Regions from separate parts of the Paenibacillus sp. NPDC058071 genome, predicted to be linked through region 1. Evidence: riboswitches for the same ligand, from Rfam matches in the RefSeq annotation. Region 1 holds a riboswitch; the other holds the start of a gene.
The links. Region 1 has a riboswitch for thiamine pyrophosphate ahead of ACFVTB_RS26450 (ABC transporter substrate-binding protein). Riboswitches for the same ligand answer to the same signal wherever they lie in the genome.

Region 1 (7,875 bases):
CAGGCTGCTGCGCCCTATCCACGCTTCCTATATCAAGCGCCGGAGCTTGGCGAAGAAGTAGGCGACGCAGGCTGCGCATCCTCGATCGTGACCGTTCCGGCTAACTGATCCCATACCGCCCTTTTACCAAGAGCGGCAGCCAGCTCGCGAACAGGTACGTAACCGGTGCTGACGTCCAGCGTTGTATTCAACTCGTTGCCGTTGACGGTTACCTTCGTCCCGGTCCAGCCGATCTTCCCTCCAAGCGACTCGCCCAATGCGCGGGCTGGCGCCCATACAACCCCGTCCGTCGTCTTGTAGCCGACCGCCGCAACCAGACCGTCACGCAAAATCGCGGCGGCAGCTGAGCCCTTGAACGCGAGCGTAGTGCTGACGGCAGCTGCCTGATCGTATTTCGCAAGTCCATATTGCTTAAGGATCGAGATCAGCTTTGTATCATAGGCAGGATCGGTCGCATATCCGCAAGCTTTCAGCATTCGGGCTTGCTGCTCTGGCGTAACGGCCGCCCGGACTGGCGTATATCTTGGTTTTGCAAACAACAGGTCCTGATCCTTCAAATAATGATAGACGCTTGCGTAGGCGCGGAATGCCGCTGTCGTATTTATGTCGCGCCCGTCGATATGCTCCTTCGTCCCCTTCACGACCGCGTCTCCGCGCCAATACGCGTTTGGAGCCGCTCCTCCCGTTTTGACGCCGCCGAGATTATACCAGGGGTGGATGACGCCTCCCGATTCGAGCAGACACAGCGCCAGCCGGACCGACGGGAATAGCGCCGATCCTTCTTTTCTCGCCAGCAGCACGGCCGGAGCGATTGCGGTTATAAACTGTTCCTTCGTTAAGGCTGACATTTTGCCCACCTCCTTCTCTTATCTGGCTGCCCGCAGCACATTATAGATAACGTTGCCGTATTCATTAGCCACATCCGACCAGCGGCGTTTCATCACTTCGCTCATTTCCTGCTTCTCTCGCTCGACAAGCCCCGGACCGGCGAGCGAAAGCCGGGCGATAGCGTCACTCATCTCGGCGATCGAGTACGGATCGAAGTGTATAAAGCTGTTCACGTTGCGGACAAGCTCGAGCGTAACCGGTATTCGGCTAATGGCTAACGGCGTATTCATCGCTAGCGACTCCAGCAGCGGAAACGGCAGATTGCCTTCGAACAGCGTTGGCACAATGGTCCCTTTAGCGTACTTATACAAGCTCGGCAAATCTGTCGAGTCGATGCGGCCGATAAACCGAATCCGTTGGACGAGTGTCGGACTGTTGCAGGCGATCATCGCTTTTTCGATTTGAACGCCCATCGGATGGCTGTGCAAATGGTCGGTCAGGACGAGCTGCAGATTCGAACGCTGTCCGAGCGGGGATTGCAAAAACTGCAAAAAGGCGACAACGAGCCGATCGTGATTTTTATGATAGCGAACCGCCGACGGAAACAGCAGGTACGGCGTTCCGAGATTGTATTTCTGCCGAAGCTTCGCCTCGCCCATTAATCCGAACAGCTCGAATTCCTCGACCGGAGCCGACGTACGGATAAGCGCGGTTTTCCAAAGCGGCAGCTTCATTTCCTTCAAACCGTCGTGCTGCAAAATAAAGTTGGAGTTGAAGATGACGGCTGCGGCCCGCTCGCACATAAGCGGCGCCAGTTGATCCAAGTAATTGCACTGCTCGGGACTGGTTGTTCGATAGATTAAGCTCATATTCTCATGTTTATAAATCAGGTCGTGCAAGCAAAGCAAATAAGGCTTGTCGAGCTGAAGTGCATTAGGCAAGCTGACGTAAGGCACGATCCACAAATCGACGCCGGCGCGGCGGTTCAAGTCGGGAACGTCGGAGAAGAGTAAAATTTGCAGGGAATCCGGATAGCTTTTCTTCAATGGCTCGAGCACTCGCTCCATCTCCGCCAAGTTGCACGGCTGGACCGCCACTTTGATCACGTACGCTTTTTTGGCCAGCATGCCTTCAATGAGACGGAAAAAGTACCTGCCGATGCCTTCCTGATCAAAGGAAAGAGTAAACGAATAGCCCCAGAACACACCGATCGATGTCAAAATAGAGGTCCTCCTTGCAGCATCGCGTTCTATAGCTTTATATAACATATTGCCGACGTGCGAAAAGGTACCTGCTTGGCCTAGGCAATCGCTGCGATTCTGCGAGAAATAGACTAAGGCGCAGCCGCGCTAACAAGCGCTTTTTCAGCCGAAAATGGCGAATCTGCGGTTCCAACAACAAAAAAACTGCACCCCTTGTTAGATTGCATCTAACGTTGGTGTGCAGTTTAGCTTGACTCTTATTCTTAAAGAGGGTGTACACTACAGGACGGAAGGTTATTCCGATAGCTGTTGAAGTCTCTTTTCTTTATTTAGTAGGAATTGGGTTATAAAAGCGAACGCTACCGTTTCTCTAGCTGCAGCGAATAAAATGCGCGCGCGTTGCGCGTGAGCGCTTCAGCGGCTTCTTTTGCAGGTATTCCTTTAATCGCCGCAATCTCTTCGGCCGCATCGGCAGCCATAGCAGGCACGGTTTGCTTGCCGGCGTGAGGGCCTTCGAACGGCCACGGCCCGTCCGTTTCAGCCATCATTAAATCAAGCGGATAGCGGCGGACGAGCGCTTGTATCTCCGGTTCGTAGGCGACATCGGGCGTAACGGATATATAGCAGCCTGACGCAATCATCCGTTCTATTGTCGCTTCATCGCCTTTGAACCAATGGAAATGAACGCGCCGAACGCCATGCTTTGCGGCAATCTCGCACGCTTTCGCTCCGTCTTCGTACACGGCATGCAGCACAAGCGGTCGATCCAATTCGGCAGCCAGCGCCGCAAACCTCTCAAGTGTCCGAATATAGGGCGCTTCATCGAAAGGACGCCCCTGCTCTTCTGCTTCCGTCCGGTTGTAATACGGCAGACCGACCTCTCCGATTGCAAACGGCTCTCCAGCACGATGCTTGTCGCGAATCCATGCGATCAGCGCATCGATCGCTTCGTCTCCCGGATGCGGCTGCTCAGGATGAAAGCCGTATGCCGGGTGAACACGGTCCGGATAGCGCTGAGCGAGCTTGCGGTTGGTCTCACAGGAGGAAAGCTCCATCGATACAGCGACAACCGCCTCTACGCCGGCTGCAAACGCCTGCTCCAGCAGCCGATCCCGCTCCTCCTCCGGATAAGCGTCGAGATGGATATGGGCGTCAATGATGTTCCGTTGCTCCACGATACTACTCCTTTCGATGCAGCAGCCCGTAAATATGCTGTTTCATTTCATTAAATAACGACTGCGTCCACAGATCCTCGCTCCGCGGCCGCTCGAAAGGCACTTCGAGCTCAGCAGTAATCACCGCAGGAGCGTCGGAAAAGACGATAATCCGGTCGGAGAGCAGCAGCGCCTCTTCGATACTGTGCGTGACGAGCAGCACCGAACGGCGATTCTCCTCCCATATCGACAACAGCCATTGCTGCATCTGCTGCCTCGTCAACGCATCAAGAGCGCCGAACGGCTCGTCAAGGAGCATCAGGTGCTGCGGCGACAACAGCGCTCGCAGAAAAGAAACGCGCTGCTGCATGCCGCCGGACAGCACATGCGGATATTCGTCCGCATATTCAGACAATCCAATCCGGTCGAGCCAGCTTCGCGACGCCTGCACGGCCTCCTTGCGTTCAATCCCGGCCAGCCTCAGAGCAAGCTCGATGTTGCCGCTGACCGTTTGCCATGGCATAAGCGAAGCCTGCTGCGGCATGTAGGCGATATGCCCGCGCTGCCCCGTCGTCCGGCGGCCCCCGATCCGCACCTCTCCTTCGGTCAAAGGCTCAAGACCGCCAATCAGTTGGAACAGTGTCGATTTGCCGCTCCCCGAAGGACCGATGACGGAGACGAACTCGCCATCTCCGACGGTTAGCGACAAGCCGCCGATCACCTTTTTCGAGCCAAAGCTTTTATGCACATTCCGCAGCTCGAGCGCCGGCGTTCCGTCTTGACCGGGCTGCACTGAAGAGCTTGTCAGCTTTGTCATCCTCTTTCCTCCTTTTGCGGCCGCCAGCGTACGACGGCTTTCTCCGCCAGTGCGACTAAGCCAAACAACAGCAAACTCATTGTCACAATCAGAAAGACGGCGGCGAATACCCGATTCGGCTGAAAGCCTTTAGACGACAGCAGCATAAAATAGCCCAGTCCTTTCTGTGCGCCGATCCACTCGGCCACGATAGCGCTGAGCACCGCGTAGGACGCCGCGATTTTAAGTCCGGAGAACAGATGGGTAACCGCATTAGGCAGCTCGAGCCGCCAAAACAATTGACCGCGTGAAGCGCCAATCATCCGCATATAATTGCGAAGCGCCGGATCGGTATCCTTAAGCCCTTGCAATATGGCAACCGATACCGGAAAAAAACAAACCATCCATACGAGCATAAGCTTCGGTAAAATGCCGTAGCCCAGCCACATGACAAGCAGCGGTCCGATCGCGACGACCGGCACGTTCTGCGAGAGCACCAGCAGCGGATAAACGGCTGTGCGTGCGGAGGGCAGCAGATGAAGCAAGGAAGCGAGCGCGAAGCCGGCGGTCGCGCCTCCCGCGAAGCCGATAAGTGCCAGTTTCACGGTCGCCGCCGTATGCTCCATCAAGCGCGGCCAGATTGACGCCATTTCGGCCAAGACGGCCGATGGAGCCGGCAGCTGCCATTCGGGTATGCCGCCCCAATCGACGGCAGCCTCCCATGCCAGCAGCAGCGTTGCCAACAGCAGCGCTGGCGGCGCTGCCTTGCGCCAAGCTTGCCGCTTATTGTCCATCCGGGTATTTCTCCAGCAGCCTGCCCATCGAAGCGCCGTTCGACGGGTTGTAATAGATTTTGACTTGCGAAATAATCGACGGGCAGCCCAGCTCGGCCAACTCCTCGCTCATTCTCTGAACGATGCCGAGCAGCTGCTGCAAGTCTCCTTCCATCGTCGTTTCGAGCGGCGCGACCCGGTAAGGAACGCCGGAAGCCTTAATAATATCGATCGCCCGGTCAACGTATGGATAAACGCTTTGTCCCTCCGGCGTTGTCGGCAAAATTTGAATACTTACGAGCGCATTAGCCATGTTTCGCTTCCCCTTTTCTGCGTTAAATTATTGTGGTAAAAATTCGTTCGTGAACGCCTTCTCCGCTTCCAGCTCTTTCTCTAGCAGCTGGTGATCGTACATCCAAGCCGCATAGTTTTCCCAGACCGACAGCTTTTGCTCGCCCCAGCGCGGCGCATCGTCCTTATATTTCGGACTGAGCCACTTCTGGCTTGCCTGCACCAGCTCGGCATTCAAGTCTGGCTCAGCTTTGATGAGCAGCTCCGCCGCTTCCTCAGGATGGTCGATCGCATACTCGTAGCCTTTTGCCGCACCGGCAACGAACGCTTTCACGATCTCCGGTTTTTTCGCAATCATATCTTCGCTTGTCGCAAGTACAGGTGTATAATAGTCCAGTTTATCGCTGTAATCAGTCAAATAAACCATGTTCAGCTTCTCACCGCGAAGTTCCGCTTCCACGCCGGTCCAAGCGTAGTAAATCCAAGCGAAGTCGATGTCCCGCTTCACCGCCGAGAAGAAGTCAACGTCCCCGATGCTCATCATGTTCACCTTGGACACGTCGCCCTGCTCTTCCTTCATCAGCGACTCGATAACCGCCGCTTCGACCGGAGCGCCCCAGCCGCCATACGTTTTGCCTTCAAACTTTTTCGGCGAATCGATGCCTTTCGCTTCAGGCGAGGCGAAGCCCGACGTGTTATGCTGAATGACAGCTGCAATCGATACAATCGGCACGCCTGCGATGCGCGCCATCGTCAGCGACTCCTGATAGCTGACGCCGAACTCGGCACCGCCGGATGCGACCATTTTGTCAGCGCCGTCCTGACCTGGCTGAATAATTTCCACGTCCAGCCCTTGCTCCTTGAAGAAGCCTTTGTCTCTTGCAACATACAATCCCGTATGATTCGTGTTCGGCGTCCAATCCAGCACCACTTTCACTTTCGTTGGCGCTCCTTCGCCATTGCCCGCGCCGTTAGCGTCGTTTCCGCCGCCTGCATTGCCGGATCCGCATCCGGCCAGCAGCAACAGCACTGCTGTCACCGCTGTGACGGCTTTCCATCCCCTCGTTGTTGCCAGTCTTTGTTTCATTTTGTTGTGCATGTCTTTCTCTCCTTCTCTGAGTAAATGGCTATTGACGGAAAATGATTAGGTAACCGGAATCGCCAGACGGATAAAAACAAAAAAAGACGTTCCTCCTCCGAGGAACGCCGCTAGGCTTGGCGCCGCTGCGCTACATGCCGGCCGTCGTCATAAAAAAACGGTCCGCATGAAGCGCTCATGCATCCTGCAGCCGCATCGACGAACAATAAAATCGTCAATTCTTCCGCAGGATACAAACGACGGCCGCCATAAATGCAGCGACCGTCGTTCAGATAGGCTTCCTCCGCTGGCATTACCCAGTTCAGGTCGTTTCGGTCGAAAACGGATTAGTTTTCCTCTCAGCATAGTTCCCTAAGCTCCCGAGCATTATTTTCTTGTCAATAGTAGTAATGATAGCAGTTGTCATTTGATTTCGTCAATCATTACGCTGTTTTTGCCACTATACGATACAGCCATATGCTACGTGTTACACAGATTCTTTGTCCCTACTCTTGACGCTCGCTGCAGACGTACGATCCTCCATTTCTCTCTGCGGATTCTGTTTCAGAAGGCGTATGCCTCCGGGCACAAGCCGCTTTTACGGGCCATTCGGGCAGAAGCCCGTTTGCAGGTTGACTCCGCTGAATACGATAAAATCAAACCACTATTCGCTCCTGGCAGAGAGGACTGAATAACGATTGCATAAGCCAACCAGACGGCGTAAGCCGCGGAGGCGACCGCGCGCCAGACGTTCCTATGCGCGGCCGAAGCGAGCGCGTAATCGCAGAAAACGATCTAAGCAGCGTTCGAGGCGAAGGCGGAGATTCCGGGCACGCGGGAAAAAGCGACTTTCCGCTCCTGAGCCCCCGCCTATGCCAAGCCCTCCGCCGGACAAAGGCATCAATATTATCGGATTTATATACGCTGAGATGGGGATCGGGGAATCGGCAAGACTGGCTGCGCGGTCGGCTGAAGCGGCCGGCATCCCGTTCGGCATGCTCGACTACCCGATCAGAGTGTCCGAGCGAATGTCGGACGCCAGTTGGTCGCACAAGGAAATTCAAACGCCGATCTACCCGGCCAATGTCTTTCACATCAACGCCGATTTCATGAGCTCGGCTATCGGCCATTTCGGGAGCGACTTAACGAAAGACCGTTACAATATCGGCTATTGGCATTGGGAGCTGCCCGACTTCCCGGATGAGTTCAGTCCTTCTTTTGAGCTTGTTCAAGAGATATGGACTTGCAGCACTTTCACTGCCGAAGCGATTGCTCGCAAAACGTCGCTTCCGGTTCTGACCATCCCTCACGGCGTCGCCGTCCCGCCGCTCATCCCGGCTAGCCGAACCGATTTCGGCCTCCCCCAGGAACGTTTTCTATTTCTAGTTATGTACGATGCTCAAAGCTCCGCTCTGCGCAAAAACCCGCAAGCCGCAGTGGATGCGTTCCGGCTTGCATTCGAAAAGCACCATCCAGACGTCGGTCTGGTCATCAAGCTTAACAACGGCGACTTCCGCCCGCAAGACTCCGCTCCACTTCGCCAGTTGGCCGCGGAACGCGACCACATTTACCTGATCGATAAAGCGATGTCGAGAAACGAGGTCTATTCGCTGCTGCAATGTGTCGATTGCTTCGTCTCACTGCACCGGGCGGAGGGCTTCGGCCTTGGACTCGCCGAAGCAATGTATCTCGGCAAGCCGGTTATCGGCACCGGCTGGTCCGGCAACACCGACTTTATGACCACTGGAAATTC
Region 2 (7,875 bases), on a different contig from region 1:
GCAATATCGATATAATCGTTGACGATAAACGTGACGCCGTACTTGCGCGTTAACTCCCGCAGCGCCAGCGCTTTCTGGAGCACTTCCTCGCGGCCGCTCGTTTTGTCGCGCAGCTGGATAATGTCGGCTCCGCCCTTTATCGCCTCTTCCATGACCTCAAGCAATTCGCGTCCCGGATGAAACTGCTCACCGGTGATCGCATATAATCGAAAATCTTTCATGCCGTCTCTCCTCCTTTTGATCGCTTATGATTACGATCCGATGTAGCGGGCATATATTGTTTTGGCTCGAACAATATCGTCCGTCCCTTGAACAAGAACCCGTCCGTCGGGGAATAACACGAGCCGCTCGCCTTCCGTCAGCTGCACCCGCAGCAAATAAGCGTTCTGTTCGACATTTGCAGCGACGGGCTCCAATCTCTCGCGCCATTGGTCTAGCTTAAGCGGTCCTTTCCCCGCAATTTGCACGGTGCTTCTTCCGCATAGCGAAACGGCCGAATCCGCTTCTGTCGCTTGCAGCGCCGGATACTCCTTCAACTGGCAGCAAGGGCAGTCTGCAGCCGGCTCCCCCAGCTTCATCTCGAAGTGATGGTTGTGCCATAGATCAAACGTTACGAGCTTGGTGCGGCGGGCTTCCGCTGCACCGACCAAATATTTAAGCGCTTCGACCGCTTGATACGAGGCAACGATATCGACAACTGGCGCAATAACGCCTATCGTGTCGCAGGTCTGGCCGCCATTGTCTGCCGATTGGATAAAACAGCGCAAACACGGCGTCTCCCCAGGCACCAGCATCGCGCTCATGCCGCGCGAACTGACGGCCCCCCCGTATGCGAACGGAATGCCTTTGCGGAAGCAAGCGTCGTTGAGCAAAAACCGGGTCTCGAAATTATCCGTTCCGTCCAGCGCCATATCGATACCGTCTAACAGTTCTTCAATATTGCGAACCGTCGCATCCGCTACTATCGCTTCGATTATGACGTCCGAATTGATGCGCTTCAGCTTCCGTTCCGCAGCGATTGCCTTCGGATAGCCTTGCTCGGCATCCTCCTCGTCGTACAGCATCTGTCTTTGCAAATTGGACCGCTCGACATAATCGCGGTCGACGATCCGTACAAGCCCGACCCCGGCTCTTACGAGATGGTTCGCCAGCACCGTGCCAAGCGCTCCCATGCCGATTATGCAAACGGCGCTTTCCGCCAGCTTACGCTGTCCTGCCTCGCCAATCGGCGTGAACCGCATTTGTCTGGAATAGCGTTCATCCATCTCTATCAGCCTCCTAGAATGAGCGGAATGCTTCCTCCGCTTTAATCGGTTTACTGAGCAGTCCTTGGCGGTCCAGCCATTCAATGACCGAGTTCCATGAGTCAAGCGACTGGCTGCCGAACGGCTCGCTTCCCGCGTTCATAAGCGGAAGAAGAACGCCGAGACTCGCTTTCTCGATCTCGGGGTCGAGCGGGAACATTTCATTTTGCTTATTCAGCAGCACCTGGAGCGCTTCATCCGGGTTGTTTTCCGTATAAGCCTGGCCTTTGGCCGCCGCGCGAATAAATTTGGCGATGGCGCCGGCTTTCTGTTCCGCCCCGCTCTCGCTTGCCGTCAGCACAAGCTCATAATAATCCGGCACGCCGTAATCGACGGGATTGAACGTGCGCAGCTTGACACCTTCCTTTTCCAGCAGCAGCTTCTCATGGTTGATATAGCCGCCGATAATCGCGTCCACCTGTCCTGTCGACATCGCCGGAATAAGATCCCAACCGACATCCGTAAACCGCAGCTTCTCTTGATCGCTGCCATCGGCTTCCGCCATCGTGCGGACATAGGCTTCGTATAAAGGAATCGAAGGATAGCCGATTTTACGGCCGATCAGATCGCTAGGCCGTTCAATGCCGGAAGACTCTGTCGCGAACAATTGATTCAATGGATGGCGAACGATTGCCGCAACCGAAACAACGGGAATGTCCTCCGACCGGGATACCGCAACCTGCATCTGGTAGCTTAACGCCAAATCCGCCTTGCCTGCGGCAACCAGCTTTAACGCATCATTCGTATCAGCAGGCGTTTGCAGCTTGACTTTCAGCCCTTCTTCGGCAAAATAGCCTTGCTCCTCAGCTGCATATAAAAAGGTATGTACCGCGTTTGGATACCAGTCCAGCAATACAGTCAATTCCTCCGGCGGCGTACCGCTGCCGGCGTTCGCCTTATCGGCCGGCTCTTTGCCGGAGCATCCTGCCAGCAGGAGAATTATGATAGAAACATATAAAATAGCTTTGCTTGGAGCGTTTATTTTAATATTCATTTTTATTTTCCTTTCTAGGTTAATTAATAGAAATCAGCGCTTTGAGAGGGAACGCTGCGGGACAGATGGTTCTTCCGATCGCCGTTAAAGCCCGATTCCTTTATTCGATGATCGTTTGCTGTAGGAATCGTGCTTTAAAAGCGACCACTTCGTTTCTCCAGAATCCCTCTGACCCTTCGCTATTCTCTTCGCTTCTCTTAAGCAATGATTTTAAGATTTGATCGTTTTCCTCGATTCGTTATTCTTCGTCTACTCGAGTACGGTTGCCGCAAACGAACCGTTCGATCGTTTGAACGGTTAGAAAGAGCAGCAGGCCCATCGCTGAAAGCAGCATTACTCCCGCGAAAACGTCGTCTCCGCGCAGCATGCCGGAAGCCCGTTTCGTGTAGACGCCGAGCCCCGCTTCACCGCCCAGCCATTCGCCCAGCGTCGCGCCACCCACGCTAATTGCCGCCGCCATCTTGAGGCCGGTAAAAAACTGCGGCAGCGCCGACGGCAGCTTCCACTTCAGAAACAACGCCCGTCTGCCCGCTCCCATCGATTGCATCATTTCTCCGATATCCGGATCTGCCGAGCGGAAGCCGCCGGCCGCATTCATTGCAATTGGGAAAAAGGTGAACAAGATGACGACTGCCACTTTACTGCCCGTCTCGTAGCCAAACCACAGCACCATGATGGGCGATAAGGCGATAATCGGTATCGTCTGGGAAGCGATGAGCAGCGGATACAGCATTTTGGCGGCCAGTTTCGAGCCGTCAATCCAAAGCGCTACAGCCGTCCCAGCGACTGCGGATATGGCAAGGCCGACCAGCGCCTCGTGCAAGGTGACGAGAAAATGCTTGCCCAGCAGCCCGGCGTTTGCCCAAACTGCTTCGAGCACCCTCGACAGTCTCGGCAAAATATAATGCGGAATGCCGAACAGAGGAGGAAGCGTCTCCCACATGACGGCCAATACTATCAGCAAGACGGGCAGCGGCCATTGCCGAAGAATGCGCGCGCTCATCGTTCCCCTCCTGCTAAGCCGGCATCGAGCCGTCCGAGCGCTGTCATTATTTGCCGCTTAGATGCAGCAAATCTTTCGTCAACGAGCGTCTCGTAGGATCTTGGTCTCGGCAGCCTGATCTCAATCGGCTCCATGACGGATACCGGCGAAGCGCCTGCGACAAGCACCCTGTCGGACAGAAGGAGCGCTTCGTCCATATCGTGGGTAATAAAAAGCACGGTTTTGCGGCGCTTCTCCCAAATCTGAATCAGCCACTGCTGCATGCTCGTACGGGTCATCGCGTCTAAAGCGCTGAACGGCTCGTCAAGCAGCAGCAGATCGGCTCCTCCGAGCAGCGAACGCAGAAACGAAACCCGCTGCCGCATGCCGCCCGACAGCTCGTGCGGATATTGATTTTCCGTCCCGGCAAGACCGAGCTCAGGCAGCAGCGCCAGCGCTTGCCTTCTGGCATCCCGCTTGGAGACGCCTTGCAGCTCCAGACCGAGCGCTGCGTTGTCCAGTACGGTCCGCCAAGGCATCAAGCTGTCGCGCTGCGGCATATAGCCGATCCTTGCTTTGCCTTCCGCGGCTTTGCCTGAAATACTGCCGCCTGACACCGTCTCGCCGCCGAATGCAATCGTTCCAGCCTGCGGCTGCAACAGACCGGCAAGCAGCCGGAACAGTGTCGTCTTGCCCGCGCCGCTGGCCGCTACCAGACTGACGAATTCGCCTTCGGCTATCGTCAAATTCAGATCTTCAAAGAGAGGCTTTCGACCAGGAAAGCCGAAGGTCAATCCGCGTATTTCCAAGGCAGGCCGCTTTTCCGAATGTGAATCCGGCTCAATCGGAACGGACGCCAGGCTCATACCGGCCATTCCTCCTGGACATAGGCCATCTGCCAAAACATATATTCCAGCTTCGAAGCAGTGACGAAGTGGCCGATCAGCCGCTCCCGCTCCGGTTCAGACAGCCCTTCAGCCAAACGGTCCATCAAATCGATGGTCCATTCGGTCAGCTCTCCGAATTCTGTGGAGCTGTACATCGCCACCCATTCGCCGAACAGCGGATGCGTAAGCCTCTCCGGCAATTCCGCCAGCTTGACCCCGATTTCCCGGTAGCTCCACATGCACGGCAGCACGGCGGAAACGACGTCGGCGAGCGAGCCTTGCGCGGCGACGTTAAGCAAGTAGCCCGTATAAGCCGTCGTCGTCGGAGAAGGCTTCGTGCCTTCCAACTCCTCGCGCGATACACCGAACTTCGCCGCATACTGCCGGTGAAGTTCCATCTCCGTATTCAGCGTAGAATAGGAGAGCGCCGACATTTTGGCGATCGTGTCCAGATCGGTCGCCTTCACGCTGCCGTACGCGAACATTTTGGCGTAATCGATCAAGTAGACGTAGTCCTGTTTCAAGTAATAAACGAATCGCTCAGCGCTTAACGACCCTTCCCCAAGCTCCTTCAAAAACGGGTGCTCATGACTTTTTTGCCATATCTCTCCCGCTGCTTTGTACAATCGGGCGCTGAACCGCCCCGTTTTGCTTTCTGCTGTTATTGCTTTCATTTTCCCCGCTCCTTTGCCCCTTTTTTCCAAGCAAGCGAAGGCGGAACATATCCTTTTTTTAACCGAATGAAACAAAAAAAGCCATTCGAGAATAGACGAATGGCTTTGCACATGCAAAGTTCGATATGTTCTCTACGCCAGCATTACCTGGTTCAGATTAACGGTCAGGCAAACAAGTTGCCTATCTCAGCCGGACTTCATCCAGCCCCCGTACTCTTATGATATTACCAACACTATAACGGATAAAAAAGGAATAGGCAATACTGCTTCTTTCTCGGCGAGCATTGCCGTTCGGTTTATGCAAGACGGTGAAATGCAGCCAAATCGCGCGCAATTTGCGCCCTTTCCGCCAAACCGTTGCTATCGCCGGACAGACGAAAAAGCGCGTCCATCCGCTCCAGAGCCAGCAAAGCGCCTCTCTTGAGAGCAGGACGAACAACGCCTTCAATTTTAATCTGACCAAGCGCCGAAGCTATCAGCACCCGGTCGTTTGCGAGCAGCAGCTCGGCGTTGCTCTGACGGTCCAAACGTGGACCGTTAAGCAGTTTTGCCACATCGCTTTCTGCAACCTGCAAAGGCGGAACATAGAATAGATCCCAATCCCTCTCCAAAAGCAATTGCGGAAAATCGTCGCTGACTGCGCCGTGTCCCCATCTCAGGTACAGTTCCTCCAGCGCCCGAAGCGTACCGGCTCCTTCAGGACTGCCGAATGGTGAATGAGCATGGTTCCAATCGCTATAAATCGTATGGCGAAAATGACGCTTGAATTGCGGATGCGGCGCTTCCTCCTGGCCGATTTCCATGGCGCTGCCTAGATACAAACGCCGATCATCCTCTAGCGAAACGAACAAGGAGATTTCCTCCAGGTAGCCTTTCTTCAGCTTTTGCGCAATAATCCGTTCAGCCTGCCGTTCGCATTCTTCTGCCGAGCGAAACCATTTCGTCAGCGACCGTCCGCCGGTGCCGATTCTGCCGAAGTAGACGGTGTACGAAGCGCCGCTCCGTTCGATCCGCCAAAATTTGTTCGACCTTTCGTTCTGGCATACGAAAGACCGCATTAGTCTTCCTGCTTCTCCTCAGCAAGCGCTCCAGCCTCTTGCAGCGTGTGCTTCTCGGATGCTTCTTGATTTGCAGCCGCTTGCGGGTCAAACGCAAGCTGTTTGGAGGCTTGCTTCTGAGGCTGCTGCTTTCCTTCCGGTTGCTGCTTAGCCGATGTTTGCTTTTCAGGCGTCTGTTTCTCGTTTCCTTGTGTCTTGCTGTCGCCTGATTTGTTTTTGCTGAATACCCTTTTGGCGCTTTTCTTCTTCGCCGCCTTATCCCAACGACTCCAGCCTTTCTTGCCCGTTCCTCTGCCGATACCTTTCGCCTTGCTCATGCTATCACTCCAGCCGATAAATTCTTGGTCTCCGTTGCATTGTACCAATCGTCCGCCTATCCGGCAAATGATAACTCCATTTTAACGTCTAACTGGAATAAAGCGGGAGACGGGCGGCACAATAGTCGATGTAGGAAACTATTAGCAAAAAGGGAGTTTGGTATGAACAAGCACTCATGGAATCAGTCCTTAGAACACTATTTACAGCAAACCGCCAGCGAAAGTCCAACTCCCGGCGGAGGCAGTACGGCGGCACTGGCCGCCGCACTGGGAGCCGCGCTTGCGACGATGGCCGGGAAGCTTTCCTTCTGCAGCGCCGAGGAAGGATGCAATGTCCCGCCATTGGAGTTAGCCGTTGAAAAAATGACCAAGCTGCGCCCCCGCTTCGAACAGCTCTTCGCCGAAGATATGGAAGCATTCGAAACCTATCTCGAAGCACTCAAACTCGGACGCACCGGCCGCGAAGAGGAGGTGCTGCGCAAGCAGGCCGTTCAACTCGCCGCCATCCGCGCTGTCGATGTTCCGCTGGCACTCATGGATACGTGCAGAAGCGGTCTTGCAATCGCCGTCTCAGTCGTCGAACATGTGCGCCGGGACGTGCTTTCGGATCTGGGGTCAGGCATACTGCTGCTCGAGACGGCAGCGCTGTCGGCCCAGCTTACAGCCGACATTAATTTGCGTGCGATCGACGATCCGGAAATCCGTCTTCAATATGCCTTAAAGACGGCCCGTCTGGCCGATGAGATAACCGCTTTGCGCAATGGTGCGATTGAAGACATCCGCTGCCGGATCGCATCCGCTTCGATTTAGCTGCTAATCTGCTGTGCTGCGCAGCTCCGCTACCCGATAAAGGGGCTGTCTCAAAAACATGTCACTGCGTCCCCTTTGTCCGGGACGGTATTTTTGCGGCGCTAGCTTGCTTGCTGTTGCGAAATTAGGAATAACTGCAAAAAGGCAGTTATTTTGCTCCTCTGAATTCGAATGAGAGAAATAAATGCCAAAACGCAGTTATTGAGCGCGGTATGAACGGAAATGTCAGGTGAACGCTTGGAATAACTGCAAAAAAGCAGTTATCTTCGCTTCCTTCAGTCAAAATCGAGGAAATAAATGCTAAAAGGCAGTTATTTCGGCTCGTGGGTACAACCGAAGAGTTTAGAGCCCTGCAACCAAAGGGTTTAGAGCCGTACAACCGAAGAGTTTAGAGCCGTGCAACCGATAGTGTTAGAATCGATCAGGTCAGTCCGATCTAAGCTAGCCTCGTCTGCGCGCGGTGCCATCGCGGCACGCGGTGCTCGGTGCTCGGTGCTCGGTGCTCGGTCACACGACGGCGGTCAAACCTCGTTAAGAAATCGTACGATTAATATTGGCCATAAAAAACATCCCGCCCCACATTAAACTGGGAGACCGGATGTTTTACTTGCTATATTGGGACTTCTCGTTCCTTGGTTGTTTGCTTGCTATATTGGCTCTTCTCGTTGCGTGGTTGTTTTGCTTGCTATATTGGCTCTTCTCGTTGCGTGGTTGTTTTGCTTGCTATATTGGGTCTTCTCGTTCCGTGCCACCTTTTGAGACAGCCTCTTCGTATTATTAGGTCAACCAGAGATTACTGGTTGGCCTAATTTAATGGTCGTTTTATGATGGCGGTAGCCGGGAGAACGT

Region 2: it holds a riboswitch for thiamine pyrophosphate, as region 1 does, so the genes downstream of both, tenA (thiaminase II) here and ACFVTB_RS26450 (ABC transporter substrate-binding protein) in region 1, are expected to answer to the same signal.

The regions. Positions count from the first base shown of each region.
Region 1 covers NZ_JBHVSK010000025.1:61,950-69,824, reverse strand. The annotation lists gene ACFVTB_RS26480 (glucosaminidase domain-containing protein) at 33-848, opposite strand; gene ACFVTB_RS26475 (glycosyltransferase) at 867-2,048, opposite strand; gene ACFVTB_RS26470 (TatD family hydrolase) at 2,390-3,205, opposite strand; gene ACFVTB_RS26465 (ABC transporter ATP-binding protein) at 3,210-4,001, opposite strand; gene ACFVTB_RS26460 (ABC transporter permease) at 3,998-4,774, opposite strand; gene ACFVTB_RS26455 (thiamine-binding protein) at 4,764-5,066, opposite strand; gene ACFVTB_RS26450 (ABC transporter substrate-binding protein) at 5,094-6,143, opposite strand; TPP riboswitch at 6,405-6,516, opposite strand; gene ACFVTB_RS26445 (glycosyltransferase family 4 protein) at 6,995-7,875, shown strand, end outside.
Region 2 covers NZ_JBHVSK010000029.1:14,309-22,183, forward strand. The annotation lists gene thiE (thiamine phosphate synthase) at 1-221, opposite strand, end outside; gene ACFVTB_RS27280 (ThiF family adenylyltransferase) at 252-1,265, opposite strand; gene ACFVTB_RS27285 (ABC transporter substrate-binding protein) at 1,279-2,298, opposite strand; gene ACFVTB_RS27290 (ABC transporter permease) at 2,537-3,301, opposite strand; gene ACFVTB_RS27295 (ABC transporter ATP-binding protein) at 3,298-4,146, opposite strand; gene tenA (thiaminase II) at 4,143-4,841, opposite strand; TPP riboswitch at 4,954-5,063, opposite strand; gene ACFVTB_RS27305 (WGR domain-containing protein) at 5,138-5,899, opposite strand; gene ACFVTB_RS27310 (DUF3934 family protein) at 5,899-6,216, opposite strand; gene ACFVTB_RS27315 (cyclodeaminase/cyclohydrolase family protein) at 6,379-7,026, shown strand.